Regions from separate parts of the Flectobacillus rivi genome, predicted to be linked through region 1. Evidence: riboswitches for the same ligand, from Rfam matches in the RefSeq annotation. Region 1 holds a riboswitch; the other holds the start of a gene.
The links. A riboswitch is a leader RNA that binds a small molecule or an ion and turns the genes downstream of it on or off. The one in region 1 is predicted to bind S-adenosylmethionine.
Positions count from the first base shown of each region.

Region 2: linked by a shared signal. The riboswitch ahead of QM481_RS15040 (hypothetical protein) and the one ahead of QM481_RS24050 (peroxiredoxin family protein) in region 1 are both predicted to bind S-adenosylmethionine.

Region 1 is NZ_JASHIE010000023.1:54,872-62,527, reverse strand. It holds gene QM481_RS24065 (serine O-acetyltransferase) at 1-235, opposite strand, end outside; gene QM481_RS24060 (family 2A encapsulin nanocompartment cargo protein cysteine desulfurase) at 612-2,498, opposite strand; gene QM481_RS24055 (family 2A encapsulin nanocompartment shell protein) at 2,482-3,408, opposite strand; SAM riboswitch class I at 3,938-4,034, shown strand; gene QM481_RS24050 (peroxiredoxin family protein) at 4,275-5,546, shown strand; gene QM481_RS24045 (YceI family protein) at 5,579-6,196, shown strand; gene QM481_RS24040 (protein-disulfide reductase DsbD domain-containing protein) at 6,294-6,758, shown strand; gene QM481_RS24035 (cytochrome-c peroxidase) at 6,891-7,656, shown strand, end outside.
Region 2 is NZ_JASHIE010000010.1:165,450-173,105, reverse strand. It holds gene QM481_RS15045 (TonB-dependent receptor plug domain-containing protein) at 69-2,582, opposite strand; SAM riboswitch class I at 2,819-2,936, shown strand; gene QM481_RS15040 (hypothetical protein) at 3,051-3,293, shown strand; gene QM481_RS15035 (homoserine O-acetyltransferase family protein) at 3,425-4,522, shown strand; gene QM481_RS15030 (ArnT family glycosyltransferase) at 4,638-6,275, opposite strand; gene porW (type IX secretion system periplasmic lipoprotein PorW/SprE) at 6,393-7,656, opposite strand, start outside.

The sequences.
Region 1 (7,656 bases):
CATCAAAAGCAATCGGATCTAGATAGCTTAGTAAAATATTTTCAAGGTCAATTTGGTTCTTCTTTAAGATTCCTTCATAAGTCGATTGTTTGTGTAATCGGTTATTAGGAAATAAAAACTCTATCAAATCACTCAGCCAAGTAATACTATCCTGAATCTTTGGCGTAGCTTCCCACTCGGCTCGATGCGTTTTGTGCAAAAGCTCAATGAAATTATGTATGTTAGGGTTGTCCATTAAATCTAAAGATTTTGTTTTTTGGAGAAGGTTAGTAGGAGCGACAAATTATAGGTCAAAGTACTGATAAATAAAATTTTACATTCACAATTTATAACTAGTAGTGTACGAAGGGCTATAAAAACCATATATATCAGATGTTGTATTTCGGAGCTATACCTTCTATATTTTGTAAAAAATAAATATGCTTCTCTTTATTTCCGAAATCAGAAATCAGAAATCCGATATCCGCAATAGTTGGAAATCCCTCGTACATTCCTAATTCATAACTCACAATTCAGCATTAATAATAAAGTGTGGTAGTGTTTTAATTAACCGTAAGCATTAAGTAAAATGTTTTCCTAATGCTTACGGTTTGTAGCAGGCCAAATAAAGGTTAATTTTTACCAGATTGGATTTTCAAAATGGATTCTACCAAAGTGTCAATATCTTGACAAGTATTATAAAAAGCCAACGAAGGACGAACGGTACTCTCTAAACCAAAACGTCTCAGAATAGGCTGAGCACAATGATGTCCTGTTCGTACAGCAATGCCATTTTTGTTTAGGGCTTGCCCCACTTCGTCATTAGTAAATCCTTTTAAAGTAAATGACAATACACTGGCCTTATCAGGAGCTGTACCAACCAAGCGTAGACCCGGAATGTCTTTCAACAAACTAGTAGCGTACACCAACAATTGATGTTCGTAATGATGAATATTGTCAATACCCAAAAAGTTTACATAATCAATGGCAGCACCTAGGCCTACAGCATCGGCAATATTGCCTGTACCTGCCTCAAAACGGTTGGGTGCAGGATGAAACTGTGTGTGTTCGAAGGTAACATCTTTAATCATATTACCCCCACCTTGCCATGGTTGAATCTGATTGAGCAAATCTTCTTTGCCATACAAGACACCAATACCTGTTGGTCCAAATACTTTATGTCCTGAGAAAACAAAAAAGTCAGCATTAAGGTACTGTAAGTCAACCTTTAAGTGTGATACTGATTGAGCACCATCCAACAAGGTTTTAGCACCAACTTGATGCGCCAAATCAATGATTTGCTTAGCTGGCGTTACCGTTCCTAGCGCATTAGACACTTGGGTAAAAGTAACAAGCTTGGTTCTGTTGTTGAGTAGTTTAGCATATTCATCCAAAATAATTTGGCCATCGTCGTCAACAGGAATCACACGAAGTTTAACACCTTTTTTGGCTGCTAGTTGTTGCCAAGGTACTATATTAGCATGGTGTTCGAGATTACTAACCACAATTTCGTCGCCTTCCTTGAGGTTTTGCTCTCCCCAACTTTTAGCCACCAAATTGATTGCCTCTGTTGCGCCACGCACAAATACTACCTCGTTAGTCGAACGGGCATTGATAAACGCTCTTACTTTTTCTCTAGCAGCTTCGTAGGCATCAGTCGCACGTGCAGCCAGTTCGTGCGCAGCACGATGGATATTCGAATTTTCGTGCTCATAAAAATAGCTAATTCTATCAATAACCTGTCGTGGCTTTTGAGTGGTTGCGGCATTATCTAACCAAATCAAAGGACGACCATTTACCTTTTCTTGTAAAATTGGAAAATCTTTTTTTATCCAGTTTACATCAAAAGACGACTTGATACCACTTGCAATTGGATGGTTTTTCTTTTCTTGAGCAATGACTTTTGCAAAGCCTGTTTGCCAGTCATTTTCTAAAAAATAATATGCCTGCTCTGGTGTTGTCGAAACCTGAAACGGTAACTGTGGCACCAAACCAACTGGATTACGTTCCAATGAGTGAATCTCTGGCAAGGATTGATAAGTATCCGAATGAGGTAATTGCAACGATGAGGTATTTGACTGCAAAGAAGGTGATATACCACTTCCTGCCACAGACTGAGGCACTCGACCTTGCCCCGCAAAATGTGGGTCAGGCAAGCTTGTTTGTGGATCTGCGATGTTTACTTCATTACCTTGTGCATAAGCAGAAGGTGAAATGCCTTTACCCGCCAAAGACGAAGGAACGTGCGGTTCGCCCGCGTAATGATTGTAATTTCCTTGAGAATGAGATTGTTGACGGCTCAAATCTATGGCATTAACATTATTTATACTTCCCAAAGGTGGTACACCTTCAGGTCGTGTGTCAGGTAATGTGTTATGAATCGGAGCCGAATTGGGCCATTGTTCGGGTACTGCGCTGATAGGAGATTCGGTATTAGGAACCTCTTGGAAGAACTTGTTGGCAAGTTCTTCCAAGAATCTCACATCAGGTAACCCTTCTGGATTAGTATTTATACTCATGGTAGTTTCCTATTTCTACGTCCTCTAATACAGCTATAGCATCATCAACCAAAATGGCTAGAGAACAATACAGTGAAATCAAATAAGAGGCAATCGCTTTGTCATTGATTCCCATAAATCTTACTGATAAGCCAGGAGACTGTTCGCCTGGTAGGCCCGGTTGATAAAGCCCAACTACACCTTGACGACTCTCGCCTGTACGAAGCAATAAGATTTTTGATTTTCCATTTTCAATAGGCACTTTGTCAGATGGAATCAATGGAATACCTCTCCAAGTGATAAACTGCGAACCAAAAAGTGATACTGTTGGAGGTGGAACACCACGACGAGTACACTCACGACCAAAGGCTGCAATAGTCAATGGGTGTAACAAGAAAAAACCAGGTTCTTTCCAAACTTTTGTCAAAAGTTCATCCAAGTCGTCAGGTGTTGGTGCACCCTTACGTGTTTTGATGATTTGAGAAGGAGCTACATTATTAAGCAAACCGTATTCTTTATTATTGATTAGCTCACTTTCTTGACGCTCTTTAATTGTTTCTATCGTCAAGCGGAGTTGCTCCGAAATCTGATTATATGGTTTACTGTACAAATCAGATACCCTTGTGTGTACATCCAATACCGTATTAACAGCACTAAGATTGTATTCTCTAGGGTTTTCGACATAATCTACAAACGTATGAGGAAGAATGCGCTCATCTCTTGCCGAACAATCTACTTCTACGCTAGTAGCATCTTTTACCTTATTGAGGCGATAAACACCCGACTCTACAGGAGTCCAGTTGAGTAAACGAGTCAGCCAACGAGGCGAAATAGTAGAAAGCTGAGGAGCCGTACGGGTAGCAATGGCGAGCTGCCTTGCAGCTACATCGCCTAAGGCTGTTTGTGCTTTGTTTTTGGTTAAATCAGACATAAATAAATATTTAAAATATAGATTAAGTAGATTAATAATAAATCGAAAGAGTTCAACATGACATAAAATTGATATTCTATGTCTGGACTGTGATACTTATCCCTAATTTACTATTAGTCATTACCAAACTGTTCAAGAGAAATAAAGATCAGAATAATATGTTTAACTATAATTTTCTAGTCTATTTCCTCAAAGAAGTATTGTATGGCAAATATATAAAATATTATTCTATAAAAACTATAGACTATATATGTTTTATAGAATAATATTTTAATTTGATGAATTAGATAGCTCAATGATCGCGTTACTTCCTCTAATTTCTATAAAATGTGTTCTGTAAATCAAGCTATTATATATTTTACTATCTTTTGGTCAACAAAATTCTAAATATTTGAAAATGTAATCACCTTCACGCGTTTAATTATGTTTTGGGTTCTCAAAACAAAAGATTTATTTTAATTTTTTATAAATTATTTGGAAGTAATTCTATTTATAAATACATTTGTCCTATCGAATAAATAGATTAAAAGATTTATAAAGAATGAAGAGAGAGGTTAGGCTCTATGATCTTCTGGCAACCTGTTAACCACCAATAAGGTGCCCCAACCTAATTCTAAAGATAAATCTTTGGCCGAATGTCACAAGATTATAAATTCTGTTTTCCAAAACTATTATAGTTTTGGAGAAAGAATTTGGGCCAAACAATTCCATTTTTAAAACTTAAGTAAAGAACCATTTTTGAATCGACCTAAAATACGTTACACATTTGTGCAATAGGTATTCCTGTCTGGTTCAACAACTGAAACAAAATTATATAATCAATTAATATACTTAATCTATATATTTTATAGATTAATAAATCACTTATGAAAACAACTAAAAAACTACTCTCTATTGCTTGCTTGTCGATTACTACATTGGCAGCGAATGCACAAAGCAAATTCATCAAAGAAGGTTCATGGCGTGGAACTTTCAAAGTAAACGAGGTTCAAGTTCCTTTTAATTTTGAAGTAAAAGGAAAAGATGCAGAGCATGCAACTTTCACCCTCCTAAATGGAAGTCGTCGAGATGACTTCCATGTCAAGCAACTCTCAGAGGATTCAGTTTTTATTAAAATGAATACCTATGATGCAGCATTGGTAGCCAAAATTCATGAAGATGGTTCATTGTCTGGGGTTTATAAAAGTTTGGTACCCAACTTTAGAGGAAACTTCCTACCTTTTACAGCCGAATACGGCAAAACCTATCGCTTTGTAGAACCAAGTAAAGAACAAAAAGCCAATCATAATCTTTCAGGCAAATGGGCTATTAAAATCAGTAGTAAAGAGCCTGTAGCAGACCAAGTGGCTATTTTTGAACAAAAGGGAAATAAATTGAAAGGCGTTTTCCTAAAAGTTACTGGCGATACTCGTGAGCTAGAAGGTATTGTTCAAGGGGACGAGTTTACGCTAACAGGATTTTCAGGGCCTAGTCCGTGGCTGATTCGAGGCAAAATCAACCCCGACAAAAGTATCTCTGGAGAAGTGGGTCTTGGTATTTACAACAATGTAAAATTTGAAGGCGTAAAAGATAGCAAAGCAGAATTGCCTGATCCTTATGCTCTTACCTATTTAAAACCAGGGTATGAAAAATTAGATTTCAAACTTCCTGACCTAAATGGAAAACTAGTTTCATTGAGCGATGAAAAATACAAAGGCAAAGTGGTCATTGTTGAAATCATTGGTACTTGGTGTCCTAACTGTACCGATCAAACACAATTTTTATCACCTTGGTACAAGGCCAATAAAGACCGTGGAGTTGAGGCAGTTGCCGTAGGATTTGAACAAAAAGATGACCTAGAATATGCCAAATATACTTTGGGCAAACTTCGTGACAAGTATGATATTCAATATGATATCCTGTTTGGTGGTATTGCAGATAAAAAGGTAGCATCAGAAAAATTCGAAGCTCTTAACAAAATGATTGCCTTTCCTACCACTATTATTATAGGAAGAGATGGTAAAGTCAAGCAAATCTATACGGGTTATACAGGTGAGGTAACAGGCAAGTATTTTAAAAAGTATGCCAAAAAATGGAATAAAGACCTCGATAAATTGATTAATGAGCCTGTTCCAAGTGCTGAGTTGTCATTAAAATAACGCTAATATTCAAACATTAAATTACACGAACAATGGTAAAAAAAGTATCTTTCCTATGCACAGCATTGATAGCTCTCACACTGGGCGTATCTGCTAACGATGGCAAAACTAAAGGCGCTGATGCTACGTATACAGTAGACAGTCAAGCAAGTCATTTGGTTTGGACTGGCAAAAAAGTAACGGGTTCACACACAGGTAATATCCCCTTGAGTACGGGTTCGTTGGTGGTATCCAATAGTAAATTCAAAAGTGGTGCATTTGAAGTTGATATTGCCTCGCTTACTGTAACCGATATTACAGATAAGGATGGCAATGCCAAACTGGTAGGGCACCTCAAAGCCGAAGACTTTTTTGGTACAGATAAGTTCCCTAAAGCCAAATTTGTTACCTCTTCTGTAACTCCTAAAGGTGGTGAAAACTATGAAGTTACGGGCAAATTAACCATCAAAGGAATTACTAATGAAGTTAAGTTTCCTGCGGTGATTAAGGTGGAAAAAAATAAAGTTACAGCACAAGCTAAAATTGTGGTAGACAGAACCAAATACGGTATCAAGTTTCGTTCGACAAATTTCTTTGAAAACCTTGGCGATAAAGCTATTGACAATGATTTCGAATTGAATGTCAATTTGGTGGCAAATGCTGGCAAATAACTCATATTCTTGATGAGATAATGGGCAGATTTTTTCATCAAGTACAACAACTGAGGTATATTAGCACCTCAGTTGTTCCAAAATACACAACATCAGTATGAAAAAGATATATATCGTTTGTTTACTCCTACTCTTCACAAACGCCATACAAGCGCAAGAAACAGATATTGATAAAATTGTCAATTGGAACTTTAAAATCACCAATAAAGATTTTAAAATCGGCGACGAAGTAGAACTCGTTTTTAGCTCATCTATCGAAAAAGGATGGTCACTCTATTCCTCTGATTTTAAAGGAGATGTAGGTCCACAGCCTACCGTTTTTCAATTTTCAGAAAATGGTTCTTTTGAATTAAGCTCTGATATTCAGCCTATTGCACCTTTGAAAAAGATTGATAAAAATTGGGGAACAAAGGTTTCTTATTTTACACAAAAAGCAGAATTTAAGGCAAAAGTTCGTTTGGTCGAACATAGTTATGATATTTTTGGCGTCATAAAAGGACAAGTGTGTCATCTTAAAAAAGGCATTTGTGTTCCTTTTGAAAAAACTTTTCAGTTTAACTAGACACATAAAGGCTTCTATTTATTGATTGAAGATTCCCTTTAACAACAATCAAGTTGATTTAAAATTACGAGCTTCTTTTTGCCTATTGCGTACAGCTAAAAGATTTATAGACAATTATTTAGAAACTAAGCCATGAGAAAATACCTCTTCATCGTTGGGGTAATAGCTGTAGCATTGATGAGTTTTCAATTCAATACAACAGACGACGAACCTAGCAATAAGGTAGCTTTGGGAGAGAAACTCTTCTTTGATCCCATATTATCTTCTAAAAAAACCATTAGTTGTGCTTCATGCCATAAGCCCGAATTAGCTTTTGCCGATACCACACAGTTTAGCCCTGGCGTAGATGGCATTCTGACCGATCGAAATACTCCTTCGGCGATGAACTTGGCAGGCAGGATACATTTATTTTGGGACGGTCGAGCCAACTCATTAGAAGAGCAGGCAATACAGCCCATTATTTCAAAAACAGAAATGAATTTACCTATTGAAGAAGCAATTGCTCGTCTCAAAGAGGACAAAGTATATAGTAGAGCGTTCAAAAGAATTTATAAATCTCAGCCAACAGAAAAACTCTTGGGCGATGCCCTTGCCGCTTACCAAAAAAACCTAGAAACTGCCAATACTCCGTATGACCGTTATATCAATGGCGACGATTCGGCTATGAGTGCGTCGGCTATTCGTGGGCGACTACTTTTCATCGGAAAAGCCAACTGTGCCAATTGTCATGCGGGTGAGGACTTTACAGCTGATAGATTCAAAAATATTGGACTGTATGATGGAAAAAATCTACGAGATGTGGGTCGCTCAAAAATAACAGGCGACTCTACTCACGTAGGACATTTTAAAGTGCCAGGCTTAAGAAATGTGGCTGTAACACCACCATATATGCACAATG
Region 2 (7,656 bases), on a different contig from region 1:
ATATTTAAGTTTAAGGAAATACTGAACCCATAAGCTAATAGCCATGAGCCTAATACCTCTCAAATATACTACCTTACCAAATATTCATTTTGAGCAACACCAACTCGCCCTTGATTTGACATTCCTTCTAATTTGATGTTCATATTACCTTTGGCATCGCTATTCCAGAAGCTTGTTGTGGCTTTACCTGAAGCATCAGTCGTAATATTGGCATTCCAATATAGTGTAGAACGATAGTCTGGACGAACGTGCTCTGGCTTAGCTTGTCCATATTGTGGGGCAAAAAACTCTCTGGTCATGGCATAGCCCATACGCTTCTGAATTTTTACACCATCAATATTAGATTTGCTCCAGTCGTAATTGGCATTCCCTTTTCTTGTCAATACCGAAACAACACCGTTGCCTCCTCTAACACCAAAAATAGAAGCATCTGCTCCTTTCAATACATCGATACTTTCTACATCGCATGGTGGCAAGGTATTAATTACATCACTACTTACTTGCATACCATCAATCAAAAATAGTGGGTCATTAGAGGCATTAATAGATCCTTGACCTCGAATTAATACAGAATAGGTTCCCATACCCGTCTGTATTACCTGAACACCTGGAATTCGACCTTGTAGCATTTGTAAGACACTAAACATACCTCCGCAAAGGGTATCGTCTACTTTTAGGGTATTACTGGCTTGCCCATAAATTTTACGGCTATCTGTTGGCTCTTTTTTGGCCGTTACTGTTACTTCTTGAAGCATTTGTACTTTTTCAGTAATGAGCTTTTTTTCAAGTTCTATGGATTCTCTTGAGTATTTTAAGAACGTCGCAAATGCATTGGGGTCAAAAATTCTCACCTCATTAGGGATTTGGAGAGGTCTTGTTTTGGGTAACGAAAGAGCTTCGTCTATCGTTAGGGTCAAATTACGAGCACCATTAGCCTTTACCGCCTGTAGATACACATCTACACTATCCGTAAAATCTAAGTTATAAAAACCATATCTACCTAATGAATCCACACTTGTCATGGCTATGATAGGGTTTTCTTTAGGCTTTTTCAGCATCAAAGTTAAAGTAAGCTTATCTGTTACTTTGCCATTAGGGCGAAGTGCTTTTCCTGTAATTTCTAATCCTTGCTCAACGAAGTAATCCATTTTTGGTTTGACATCATTCAACATTTGTTGCCAAGTAAATCGGCGCCAACCTTGCGTCATCATTAGCAAGTCAAGGTGTAAATGACGGTTTTCTTGTGTGTTGTCAAAATAATATTGTGGTTGCTCTACAGAGCCCTGTATTTGTTGATAATACTGTCCACTCAACGATTCTTTGACTTCTGAGTTTAGCAACACGTAAGTCAATATATTGTCAGCATAAGGCTCACCTTTTACTTGTGAGGCATCAGTGACTGCTACAGAAAAAGTCCCTTGAACAGGTTTACCTTCGGCGTCTTTTACTTCGATATTCAAATCTACTTCCTCGCGACTTTTATACTCTGTTTTATTCGAAGAAACATTCACTTGTAATGTTCTATTACCATGCTCAACAAATATCAATCTTTCACAAATGGGTAATCCTTCGGGCGAAAATAAAGTAATTTGCACTACCCCATCATCAGGAATTTGATTTTTGGGAATATTTGCAACAAAACTTTTACTTGATTCTGAACCTTTTGCAATCATACAAACTTCTCCCCGTTGTTGCACAATGATAGGAAGTTCTTTTCCTTGTCCAGCAGATTTAGGACTAGAGTTTTGAATATAAAGTCGGATTTTATCCTTATACGTCACATTGTCTACACTCATGATGTAGCCACTTTTTTGAGGTTGGGGTAACTCTTGCTTGATATAGCTACCATCTGATTTTTTTACGTAAGCTGCATATATATTATTAGCTTCAGGATGAAAATTGAACACCCCATGTCCTAAATGAGCTGTGCTAAACACCCCCACAGTGTCTTTATCATTAGCCAAAACGAAACCAGAGGTTTCAACGCCTTTCCCTAATTTATTCACCACTTTGAAGGCTAATCTACTTTCTAGGTTTTCAACCAGATATCCGCCTTCTGGGAAAAAGCTAATAGAAGCTACCTCATTGAGAGCCTGAGCTTTATTCTCATTCATAGAAGACATATTAGTATTTTGCCATACTCGCACATCTTTTTCAAAAAATAGAGATTCTGAAAAGTTTCGCATATAATTGGTGTAGGCTCTTATGCGATAAAGGTCGTTTGCAAGAGTATCTGGCAATTGAATATCACCCACCGAAACGGCCAAAGCTTTGAGAACTTTGTGAACTATCACTTTACCTGTAGCAGGCTGTACCAAATCTACATACAGTACTCGACTCACCGAGTCAACACCATTAGACGAAGCATCGAACAAATAGCCTTTTAGCCACATAGTTTCACCAGCCATGTAATATGGTTTATCCAAATGGAGATACACTTTTTCTTGAGGATACGAATAGCGGTATTTAGTTAAAGTAGCACGAAGTTTTTCATAAACAGGTTGCTCTTGTGCATGTGAGGCGTTTGTAAAACACAGCAGGCTTAATAAAGTAATAAAGCAATAGGTTAAATTGTTTTTCATTGCAATTGGTTTGATTTAGAACGGTAAAATGGTTCGAACTAGCGATTTAAAAAAAGAAAAGCGAAATTACAACGATTTCTTGATGACTGGTAGTGTTTGAGGTGCCACAAATAGTGCTTTTAACCGAGAGCCAATTCTCAAAATGATAAACTCTTTAAGAAACGTTTGCATTTTCGAGATTCTAGCTATTATATTTGCAACATCAAGTCAATTACTCTTCACAAAAGGTAGTAGTTGATTTATAAAGAAGAAGGGAGAGAATAGGCTCTATGAACTTCTGGCAACCTACTGATTCGTAAAGGCAAGGTGCTAATTCCTACCCAATAAATTCATCATTATTGGGAAATATAAACCAATTACGAAACTAATCCAGCTACATTTTTACATTCTGCTGTTCAGTATTCGTCAGGTTTACGATGTATCGTTTCACTGTCACAATTCATTGTGGCTATATGTCTGTACGCATCCATGAAAAAATTTATTCCAATTACCGTAGGCAGCTATCTAGTTGTCCATGGTTATGACGAGCACAATCGAGAAATCATCGAAAGTGTCGAGGTAGAAAAAGCAAGTTTAAAAATTGTAGCAGTCGACCGTATTCAATCTCTGAGCGAAAAATATATTTTAGTTACAGGGGCATTTGGTCGTTTGATGTATTGGGAATATGAGGAGTCTTTTGAGGAGATTTCAGCCAAACTGATGGAGAACTAAAGAAGTTGGGTGCGATGAGTTGTTTCTTTCATTTCTAAGTTAAAAACAATAGCTCGTATCATTTTCAATAACTTCCAACGAAATGTTTTCTTCTTGATTCGTTATTATTATCAAAAACAGCATCTCAATTCGTGTTAAATACGTCAATTTTTAAACATCATGCTCCTTTCAAACTCGAAGCAGGAGGAGTTTTGCCAGAAGTTGAATTAGCTTATCAAGCGCTTGGACAGCTCAATACCGACTGTTCGAACGTGATATGGGTATGCCATGCTTTTACAGGTAGCCAAGATGTAGCAGATTGGTGGCAAGGTTTGGTCGGCAAAGGCAAATTGTTTGACCCTGAACAATACTTTATTATTTGTGTAAATGTACTGGGGTCACATTATGGAAGTACAGGTCCACTTTCGATTAATCCCGTAACTGGCGAGCCATATTTTCATACTTTCCCAACCATTACGATACGTGATATAGTCAACTCATTTGATTTATTGAGAGAGCATTTGGGTATTTCAAAAATCAAAACTTGTGTTGGTGGTTCTTTGGGTGGTCAGCAGGCTGTGGAATGGGCGATTTCTCAACCTGAGCTTATCGAAAATTTGATTTTGATTGCGACTAATGCCCAACATTCTCCTTGGGGAATTGCCTTCAACGAGTCTCAAAGAATGTCTATTGAAGTAGACCCTACTTGGACAGAAAGCCACCCTCTGGCTGGTATTAATGGCATGAAAGCCGCTCGTGCAACAGCTTTGATTTCATATCGTAACTACGAAACTTATGGTGTAACCCAAGCTCGTCGTGAGGAAGGTCTGGACAAAACCTATCGTGCGGTGACCTATCAGCGTTATCAAGGGGAAAAACTAGCCCAACGATTCAATGCTTTTTCGTACTATGTCTTATCACAAGTAATGGACTCGCAAGATGTGGGTCGTGGAAGAGGTGGGGTTATCAATGCGCTTTCGCAAGTCAAAGCCAAAACCTTAGTGATGGGTATTAAATCAGATGCACTATTTCCTATTAATGAGCAAGAATTTTTGGCTAAACATATTCCTGGCGCTACATTTCAGGCTTTGGACTCGTTATATGGCCATGATGGCTTCTTAATAGAAAATGAATTGATTACGAAAGCCATTAAAATTTGGCAGAAATTTATTAAATTGGATGTCAATCCAATGTATTCATTCTTCAAAGCTCTTGAAGACCGTCCGAGAACATTAGTTGCTCATGATTAATGAGTTTTGAATAAAAAGTTACAAGCTAGCAATGGCTTCGAAAAAATTGTTTACTACCTGACTACATATATTTTTCTTTACCAAAAAAGCTGGCATCACTGCCAGCTTTTCCATTTTATTTTCTTTCGTAAAACAAAAATCCGTTTTCCTCTTTGATCAATCGTAGATTAGGGTGTGCTTTCATGGCACTATCTGCTGTAATTTTCATCACAAAATACGCAGGTTTGTCTAAATGAGGTTCATTCAATAAGTAAGCCTCTGTTTTAGGTTTCTGAGGTTGCTTTTGGAAATAGAACAATTGTGCATACGACTTGAATCCTATCGGCTCTACATATACATCTTTACCTTTCAAAGACTCATAAAAACTTATCGCAGCACGTTGAGAATACCCTTCGATTTTACTTACCACTACCGCCGAATAACCAAACAAACATAAAGCCGTGGCGATATACAAACCTCGAATATTGCGCATACTTACCATGACTATTACCGACACAATATAAGCCAAGCCCATGTATTGCTCCCATCCACCCCAAGTAATCTTTGCACTGAGATTTGCTACGGCAAAATCATCTTTGATGTATGGAATCAATTGAGCTGCATACTGACCTACTAATGGTACTGCTGTAAGAGCAATGGCCATCACCAAACCAATAAAGAACAGACCAAAACCCGTGAATTTTGACCACTTCCAATTTCCTGATAGTAAGTTGTTGACATGGTACGCCGCCAAATACGACACAGGAAACCATGCCATTGATGAATAATGAACAATCTTGGTCTTCACAATCGTGAATAAAATCATGACTACCCAAAACAAATAAATCATCCATTTTCTAAAATATTCTCCTTGAGAATTACCCGACCCTGAGGTTCCCAATGCACGAATCGCCAACACTGAAATAGGAAAACAGCCTACTAATACTACCACAAAATGATAATAGAATGGCTGTTCATGTCCAGCATCACCTGTGGTCAATAAGCGAATTTGATACTGAATAAACTCTACAAATAAACCCCATCCATTTTGATAGATAGATAGTCCAAACCAAATACAAGCCACCAAAAAGGCAATAGCAATAGCCGAGAAAAATGGTTTAATCGCATCTTTTAAGAAACTAGCACTAAAACCATTGACTCCCCAAAAAGTAAATACCGTAAGTCCCCATAATAAACCACCGACAGGTCCTTTGGTTAGAATCGCCAAGCCTACAAATAGCCCCGAAAGTAAGCCGCAAGTCTGGCGTTTAGATGTATTTTGATTTGTAGAAACACTTTGTGAGAAATACCAAACGCCCAAAAAGATAAATAGGTTGAAAGTAGGGTCAATAATACCTGATTTAAAATATAAATGTGGCGTAAATGAGCCCAAATATCCCAAAGCCCACAACAAACCAAACTTTTCATTATAGAGTTTTCGTCCGATTCGATAAAAAACCAAAAGGGTAATGATACCAATGATAGCATTTGGGAAGCGAGCACCAAATTCAGGAGCAAATCCAGAATTAGGGTCGAAAACATTAAATGCTTTCATGGCTAAGACCTGCATCCAGAAAAACAAAGGAGGTTTTTCCCAAAATGGCATATAATTAATTTGCACAGTAGCATAATTTCCTGTCAAAATCATTTCTCTTGCTGACTCGGCAAAATTGATTTCGTCCCAGTCAAATAAATGGGAGCTACCAATAAATGGGATAAAAAAAACTGCCCCTAGAGCAGTTATTAATATGTAGGATAAATGTCTTGTTTGCATAATAAATCGTCAATCGCAATGGTGATAACGTTTTGGCAAAAGTAAAAAAAATAATTGTTTCGTCTATACTTTCTAAAAATCGACAGATCAATAATATTCTTTTGCCAAAAGTTAAAACTATGGCTTAGCATTCTTCGCAGCCGCTAAATTCTCTTTTACTAGACCTAACAATTGGCTTTTAGGATAGTCTTTAATAAAGTTGTTCAATGCTTTTACATAACCATCAAAATTTTGAGTTTTAGCTAATAACAACGCTTTCAAAAATGCCAATTTATCCTCTGTATGACTATTGGGATACTCTTTCAAGGCCGTATCCACAAATGACAAAGCATCTGCGAAATTACCTTGTTGATAGTATTGGTATGCTTCGGTGTAAAGTTTTTGAGCCTCTGTTTCTTTGTCTGAACTCAATTCTACAATATTTTCACGACTTAACATTCTTGCAAAATACGAATCGCCAAATTTATCAAAGAGTGATTTTCTGTAGCCTGCTTTTTCTGTTGGATTATTTTCGTGTAATAAATACAAAAAGTACAGTGCCTCTGGTTCATGAATTGAATTTGGGTATTCGGAAAGTAGTTGTTTGAAGGTCGAAATGGATTTCTTAGGCTCATTTAAACTCAACTTAAAGATTTTACCCACTTCAAACATCGCATCTTGTCGTTTGATTTGCGAAGTTTCGAGCGCCTTTGCGCTAAATGGAATCTTGGTTTTCATGAGTGCTTTTTCGGTTGCTAATTCTTTGTCACTTACCCCTTCGATTATATTCTTTGAAGAAGATGTATTTTCAGTGCTTGAAGTATTAAAACTAGCAAAAGATGCGGCATCGTCACGACTACTTCTACGCCAATTGTCTTCCAGAGGTCGATTTCCCCAGCGATTCATAAAATTGGTACGACCTTGACTTACCAACATAGCATTAGAAAAATACCAATCTGTTTTACCTGATGTGGCAAATGGATCCTTAGTTGCTGTGGTAGAGCCAGCTACAATTTCTTTTGCTTTTGCCAAATTAGCCAACTCTTGGGCCTTCTTCAAGCGAATAGCTCTTTCCAAAACTTTATCCAATTCTGCTGGAGTAAGTTTCGAAAGTTTTTGTAAAGAATCCTCTGTTTTGACAATATTCATTTGCTTCACAAACTCTCCAAGTACCTGTTGTTTTTGCTTTACTTTCGCAAAAGCAGCATCAGTATTAGGCAACAGCGACAAGCAACTATCATAATACGCAAAAGCCGTTTCATACTCAGCATATTTGTCATAATACAAATCTGCCAACGTTAAATAGGTATAAGGCAATTGTTTTGTATCCTTGCTGATACTGGCAGATTTTTTCAATAAAGCAATTCCTTTAGCAGTGTTGCCTTGGCGCATTTCTGCCGAG